One region of the Streptomyces sp. NPDC102258 genome, then DNA from elsewhere that is predicted to be linked to it. Evidence: riboswitches for the same ligand, from Rfam matches in the RefSeq annotation. Region 1 holds a riboswitch; the other holds the start of a gene.
What was found. A riboswitch is a leader RNA that binds a small molecule or an ion and turns the genes downstream of it on or off. The one in region 1 is predicted to bind cobalamin.

Region 1 (3,428 bases):
TCGGGGGAGTCGAAGGGCAGCTTCAGCTTGAAGAAGACGTCCTGGAGGCCCATCGCGCCCAGGCCCACCGGCCGCCAGCGGGAGTTGGAGCGGCCCGCCTGCTCGGTCGGGTAGAAGTTGATGTCCACGACGCGGTCGAGGAAGGTCACCGCGGTGCGGACGGTCTCGTCCAGGCGCTCCCAGTCGATGTCGCCGTCCACGACGAAGGCGCCCATGTTGACCGAGCCGAGGTTGCAGACGGCCGTCTCGCCGTCGTTGGTGACCTCGATGATCTCGGTGCAGAGGTTGGAGGAGTGGACGACCGTGCCCGGCTCGGCGGTCTGGTTCGCCGTGCGGTTGGAGGCGTCCTTGAAGGTCATCCAGCCCTGGCCGGTCTGCGCGAGGGTGCGCATCATCCGGCCGTACAGGTCGCGGGCGGGCATGGTCTTGCGGGCCAGCCCGTCGGCCTCGGCCTTGCGGTAGGCGGCGTCGAAGTCGTCGCCCCACAGGTCGACCAGCTCGGGCACGTCGGCGGGGGAGAACAGCGACCACTCGGCGTCGGCGTTGACCCGGCGCATGAACTCGTCCGGCACCCAGTGGGCGAGGTTCAGGTTGTGGGTGCGGCGCTGGTCCTCGCCGGTGTTGTCGCGGAGCTCCAGGAACTCCTCGATGTCCGCGTGCCAGGTCTCCAGGTAGACGGCGGCGGCGCCCTTGCGGCGGCCGCCCTGGTTCACGGCGGCGACGGAGGCGTCGAGGGTCTTCAGGAACGGCACGATGCCGTTGGAGTGGCCGTTGGTGCCGCGGATCAGCGAACCGCGGGCGCGGATGCGGGAGTACGACAGGCCGATGCCGCCGGCGTGCTTGGACAGGCGCGCGACCTGGTGGTAGCGGTCGTAGATCGAGTCCAGCTCGTCCAGCGGGGAGTCCAGCAGGTAGCAGGAGGACATCTGCGGGTGGCGGGTGCCGGAGTTGAAGAGCGTGGGGGAGGACGGCAGGTAGTCCAGGCGGCTCATCAGCCGGTAGAGGGAGGCGACTTCCTCGACGGCCTGGACCGAGTCGTTCTCCGCGAGGCCGCACGCCACGCGCAGCATGAAGTACTGGGGGGTCTCGATCACCTGACGGGTGAGGGGGTGGCGCAGCAGGTAGCGGCTGTGCAGGGTGCGCAGGCCGAAGAAGCCGAAGCGGTCGTCCGCGCCCTCGGCGAGCGCGTGCGCGACCAGGGCGTCGAGCCGGGCGGCGTGGAGGGCCACGAACTCGGCGGTGCGGTCGGCGATCAGGCCCTCGCGGTGACCCACCGCGACGGACTCGGCGAAGGAGGTGGACCCCTGGCCCGCGGCCTCGTCGGCGACGGCCAGCGTGAGCAGGCGGGCGGCGAGGCGGGAGTACGCCGGGTCCTCGGAGATCAGCCCCGCGGCTGCCTCGGTGGCCAGCCCGCGCAGTTCGGCCTCGTCCGCGACGGAGCTGCGGCCGCGCAGGGCGGCGGCGGCGACCCGGCCGGGGTCGGTGTCGGGGAGGTCGGCCGTCAGCTCGGTGAGGGTGCGCAGCAGCGCGGCCCCGGGGCCTTCGGCTGCGGGCTGGTCGGACTCGGCGCGCGGTGCGGCGGGCGCGATGGTCACGGGGGGAGCTCTCCCTCGCTCGGCCCGGTCATCGGTGGGGCGGAGCACGGGCGGGCGCATGCGGGCGTGCGGGTACGCGTACCCCACCGCATGGCGTCCCCCGGCCCAACCGCGAGGCCCGGACGTGGTCGGCACCCGGATCGGTCGAGCCGGGCGCGCTGTCGGCAGGTCCTCGGACTTGCGGAGCACGAAAGGGTGCACTTCATACCGTTGCGGGACAGTTCCGGATTCGCACCGGATTCCCCTGCGGCGACAGCAGCCCTGAGCATACATGTGGGGGCGCCTGGATGCGGTAGCCCCCACATGTAGTGTCGGCCCACAACGCCGCGTCCCGGTGAGGTACCTCTCCGCTATCGTCGGAGACAGCACCGTCGAGGAAGGTGAGCGAGGCATGACCGTGATGACCCACAGGCCCCACATGCCGACCGAGGACTTCGAGGCCGTGGCACGCATAGCGGCTCGCGAGCGGGAGGGGACGCGGCTGGAGTTCATCGACGGGGTCATCAGGAGCAAAGCCATGCCGGACGGAGACCACGGTCGGATCATCCAGTGGCTGCTCAAGATCTGCCTGCAGTCGCGGCCCGATCTGTTCCTGCATCCGGGGCAGGGGATCAAGGCGGAGGAATACCGGACCGGGCGGGCCATCCCCGATGCGGTCCTGGCGCATCCGGACGCCTTTGTCGGCCACGGTGACTGGGTCGATCCCGAGCCGGTCCTGATGGCCGTCGAGGTGACCTCCTGGGATGCCGACACCCACCGGCGGGACCACGTCGAAAAGCCCCGCGCCTACGCGGAGACCGGCATTCCCGTCTACCTCCTGATCGACCGGGCCAAGTGCGAGGTCTCCGTCTACAGCCAGCCCCACGGCCGACGGTACGAGAGCGTCCACATCGTTCCGTACGGCACGGACATCGCCCTCCCCGACCCGGTCGGCATCACTCTTCAGACCGAGGTCCTCAAGGACTGGGTGCGCTGACCACGACGAAGGGCCGCCCCGTTTCACGGAGCGGCCCTTCGGGGGTGGCGGGGGGTCAGCAGCAGTGGAAGCCCTCGCGGGGGTCGGCCTCGCGGGAGTCCGTCCGGGCCCGTTCGAAGGCCCGGCGGGTCAGGACCTCGGCGTGCGGGTCGTGGGAGCGGGCGTGGGCGACGTAACGGTCGTACGCGGCCTCGCCCGAGAACTCCCGTACGAAGTACCGCGCCTTCGCCAGCGCCCCGCGGACCCGGCTCACCGGACGGGCTCCGCGGCCCGGCCGCCGCCGCTGTCGAGGCCGGCCGCGGCCATCTCGGCCTTCTCCTCGGCGGTCGCGATCAGCCCGGCCGGGGCGACGATCCGCGACTGGCTCCACGGCACCTCGGAGAGCCGCACCGAGCCCGGGTCGGAGACGGCCCGCAGGCAGGTCCGGGCCGCGTCCGCCAGCACGATCAGGATCAGCACGGCGAACAGCACCGACAGGACGCCGTCGACCGTGGCGTTGGTGACCACGGTGTGCATCTCGTCCATGTTCTTGGCGGGCGCCAGCACCTTCCCGGCGTCGATCCCGCCCTGGTACTTGTCCCGCTGCGCGAAGAAGCCGACCTTCACGTCGTCGGAGAAGACCTTCTGGTAGCTCGCGGTGAGGGTGACGGCCACGTCCCAGGCGAGCGGGACGGCCGTGATCCACGCCCACTTGAGCCGGCCCGACTTCACCAGCAGCGTGGTGCAGACGGCGAGCGCCACCGCGGCCAGCAGCTGGTTCGCGATGCCGAACAGCGGGAAGAGCTGGTTGATGCCGCCCAGCGGGTCCTTGACGCCGACCCACAGGAAGTAGCCCCAGCCGCCGACCACGACCGCGC
Region 2 (3,428 bases), 240 kb from region 1:
CCCGCCCCCGCGCGCTGACCGGCCCCCCGAGCCCGCCCTCCCCCGGAGGGCGGGCTCGTGCGCGTCCCGGCCGGCGGCGCGGATCCGCGCGGACCCTGGGTAGGCGCCGGGCAGGTCCCGGGATCGGGCCGAGCGGCCCCCGCGCTCGGGACCTTCGGCCCCGGGGAGGGCCGGGATCGTCGGCTAGCGTGCCCGAGGGGGGCCCGTGAGCCCACCGCGCGAAGAGAGGCAGAGCCACCATGGCCACCACCGAGCACCGCGTCCTGCCGTTGCGGCTGGAGGCCGTACCGCTGACCGTCCCGCTGACCGGCACCTTCGTGTACCGCACGGACCGGCCGTACGAGCTGGCCGTCGACTTCCGCGGCGCCGGGACCCACCTCGCCCGCTGGGTGTTCTCGCGCGAGCTGCTCCTCGACGGGCAGACCTGCGGCACCGGCGAGGGCGACATCCAGGTGTGGCCGCTGCGCCGGGGCACCGAACCGCGGGTGTTCCTCGCCTTCAGCAACGGCCGGCACAGCTGCGTGGTCTCCGCCCGCGCCAAGGACGTACGGGAGCTGTGCCGCCGGATGACCGACCTGGTCCCGCGCGGGCAGGAACGGCGCCACTACGACCTGGACGCGGAACTGAGCGCGCTGCTGGCGCACTGAGGGAACCGCCGGGGTCCCCGGCGGTGTCTTCCCGGGTGACAGGCAGTCCCCGTCTCACGAGAATCGGGGGGACTTCATGCGTCACCCGCTCAGCCCGCGCCGCCGCCGGACCGTGGCCCTGGCCACGGGCGCCCTGCTCACCGCCGGACTCGCGCTCAGCGCCCCGGCATCGGCCGCCGCCCCAGCCGTCAGTGCCGCGACCCCGCTCGTCGTGAACGCCCGCTGGGGCGGTCACTGCACGTACGACCGGATCGTCATCGACCTGCAGGGCGCCGCCCCGCCGGTCACCGTCACGCCCGTCTCCGAGCTGGTCTACGACGGGTCCGGCAAGCCCGTCCCGCTGGCGGGCACGTACTTCCTGGAGATCCGCCTGCACCCCGCCGCCGCACACGACGACGCGGGCCACAACGTCTACCAGGGGCCCAAGCTCCAGCAGATCGGGCTCAGCAAGCTCAAGGGCCTCGCCCTGACCGGCGACTACGAGGGGTACGTGACCTTCGGCGCCGCCTTCGACACCCCGCCCGCCTTCACCACCAGCGTCCTCCACTCGCCCGAGCGGTACGTGGTGGACGTCGCCCACCCGGCCACCTGCTGAACCGGCCGCCCGGGCGCCGCCGGCGGACCGCGTCCCTCCGGGGAGCGGGTTTGTTGCCGGTCCGCCCGGGCGACTAGGGTCAACAAGCCTTGGTGTTCGGGAAACCGGTGGGAAACCGGTGCGGCCCTCGCCACTGTGATCGGGAAGTCCGGCTCCACTCCTGCGGGAAGCCACTGGACCCGCGCGGGAGACCGCGGGGGACCGGGAAGGCGGAGCCCGGGCATCATGACCCGTAAGCCAGGAGACCGGCCGGGGCGCGTCGTCCATCCACGAGGTGCTGGAGAGGTCTCCCACACATGCATATAGCCGAGGGGTTCCTGCCCCCCTTGCACGCGGCCGCCTGGGGCGCCGCGTCGGCCCCGTTCGTCGTCCACGGTGTCCGCGCCCTGACCCGCGAGGTGAAGGCCAACCCGGAGAGCACGCTGCTGCTCGGCGCGTCCGGCGCGTTCACCTTCGTCCTGTCCGCGCTCAAGATCCCCTCGGTGACGGGCAGCTGCTCCCACCCGACCGGGACCGGACTCGGGGCCATCCTGTTCCGGCCGCCGATCATGGCGGTCCTGGGCACGATCACCCTGTTGTTCCAGGCGCTGCTGCTCGCGCACGGCGGCCTGACCACGCTCGGCGCGAACGTCTTCTCGATGGCCATCGCCGGCCCCTGGGCCGGGTACGCCGCCTACCGGCTGCTGCGGAAGTCCGGTGCGCCGCTGATGGTGACCGTCTTCGCCGGGGCGTTCGTCGCCGACCTCGTCACCTACTGCGTGACCTCCGTACAGCTCGCGCTCGCCTTCCCGGACCCCTCCAGCGGGTTCCTGGGCTCCCTGGAGAAGTTCGCCGGCATCTTCGCCGTGACCCAGATCCCGCTCGCGGTGAGCGAGGGGCTGCTGACCGTCCTCGTGATGCGGCTGCTGATGCAGTCCAGCCGGTCGGACCTGGTCCGGCTCGGGGTCGCGCGGATGACCGGCACCGCCGGGGCGCGCCGGGAGGCGGCGCTCTGATGGCCCTGACCCGGAACGCGAAGATCAACACCCTGCTGCTGCTCCTGGTGGCGGCGCTCGCCGTGCTCCCGCTCGCGCTGGGGCTCGGCGACGACAAGGAGGAGCCGTTCGCGGGCGCGGACGCGCAGGCGCAGACGGCCATCACGGAACTGGAGCCGGACTACAAGCCCTGGTTCTCCCCGCTGTACGAACCTCCCTCCGGGGAGGTCGAGTCGGCGCTGTTCGCCCTCCAGGCGGCGCTGGGCGCGGGCGTGCTCGCGTACTACTTCGGGATCCGCAAGGGCCGTCGGCAGGGCCTGGCCCTGGCCACGGCCCAGGCCTCGGACCCGGCGGTGGACCCGGTCGCGGGCCCGGGGGCCACGGCCGGCCCGGCGGCCCCCGTCCCCGCCGCGCCGGAGGCCTAGGCGGTGCTGCCGATCGACGTGGCGGCCCACTCCAGCCGTTGGCGCGGCCGGCACCCGCTGGAGAAGGCCCTCCTCGGGCTCGGGCTGACGGTCACCGCCGTCTGCCTGCCGCCCTGGCCCGGCGGACCGCTGGTCGCGGCCGCCGCCCTCGCCGTGCTTTTGGGCCCGGCCGGGGTGGCGGGCCGGCAGCTGTGGCGGGCCTTCCGGGTGCCGCTCGGTTTCTGCGTGACCGGGGCGCTGCCGCTGCTGGTGTCGGTGGGCGGCCCGGCCGGGTTCGTCGCCCTGGCCCCGGACGGGCCCCGGCACGCGGCGGAACTCCTGCTGCGCACCTCGGCGGCCTCCCTCGGCGTGCTGCTGTTCGCCTTCACCACCCCGGTCTCGGACGTACTGCCCCGGCTGGTGCGGGCCGGGGTGCCCGCCCCGGTGGTGGACGTGGCACTCGTCATGTACCGCATCGGCTTCCTGCTGCTCGACTCGATGGCGCGGGTCCGCCGGGCCCAGGCGGCCCGGCTCGGCCAGACGGGCCGGGCGGCGGTGTGGCGTTCGCTGGCCGGGCTCGCCGCGACCACGTTCGTCCGGGCCTTCGACCGCGCCGCCCGGCTCCAGGAGGGGCTGGCCGGGCGCGGTTACGACGGCGCGCTACGGGTCCTCGTCCCCGAGGCGTCGCTGTCCTGGCGGTTCCTCACGGCCTCCGCCGCCCTGCTGGCCGCCCTGGTCGCGGGGACCCTCGTACTGAAGGAGCTGTGCCCGTGAGCGTGGTGGTGGAACTGGCCGGGGCGGGATACGC

Region 2: linked by a shared signal. The riboswitch ahead of ACZ6ZT_RS08330 (energy-coupling factor ABC transporter permease) and the one ahead of ACZ6ZT_RS09410 (ribonucleoside-diphosphate reductase subunit alpha) in region 1 are both predicted to bind cobalamin.

Annotation. Positions count from the first base shown of each region.
Region 1 is NZ_JBVJLO010000004.1:323,256-326,683, reverse strand. It holds gene ACZ6ZT_RS09410 (ribonucleoside-diphosphate reductase subunit alpha) at 1-1,595, opposite strand, end outside; cobalamin riboswitch at 1,742-1,874, opposite strand; gene ACZ6ZT_RS09405 (Uma2 family endonuclease) at 1,987-2,571, shown strand; gene ACZ6ZT_RS09400 (CstA-like transporter-associated (seleno)protein) at 2,627-2,824, opposite strand; gene ACZ6ZT_RS09395 (carbon starvation CstA family protein) at 2,821-3,428, opposite strand, start outside.
Region 2 is NZ_JBVJLO010000004.1:78,276-81,703, forward strand. It holds gene ACZ6ZT_RS08320 (SsgA family sporulation/cell division regulator) at 240-647, shown strand; gene ACZ6ZT_RS08325 (AMIN-like domain-containing (lipo)protein) at 724-1,242, shown strand; cobalamin riboswitch at 1,293-1,510, shown strand; gene ACZ6ZT_RS08330 (energy-coupling factor ABC transporter permease) at 1,539-2,237, shown strand; gene ACZ6ZT_RS08335 (energy-coupling factor ABC transporter substrate-binding protein) at 2,243-2,641, shown strand; gene cbiQ (cobalt ECF transporter T component CbiQ) at 2,645-3,394, shown strand; gene ACZ6ZT_RS08345 (energy-coupling factor ABC transporter ATP-binding protein) at 3,385-3,428, shown strand, end outside.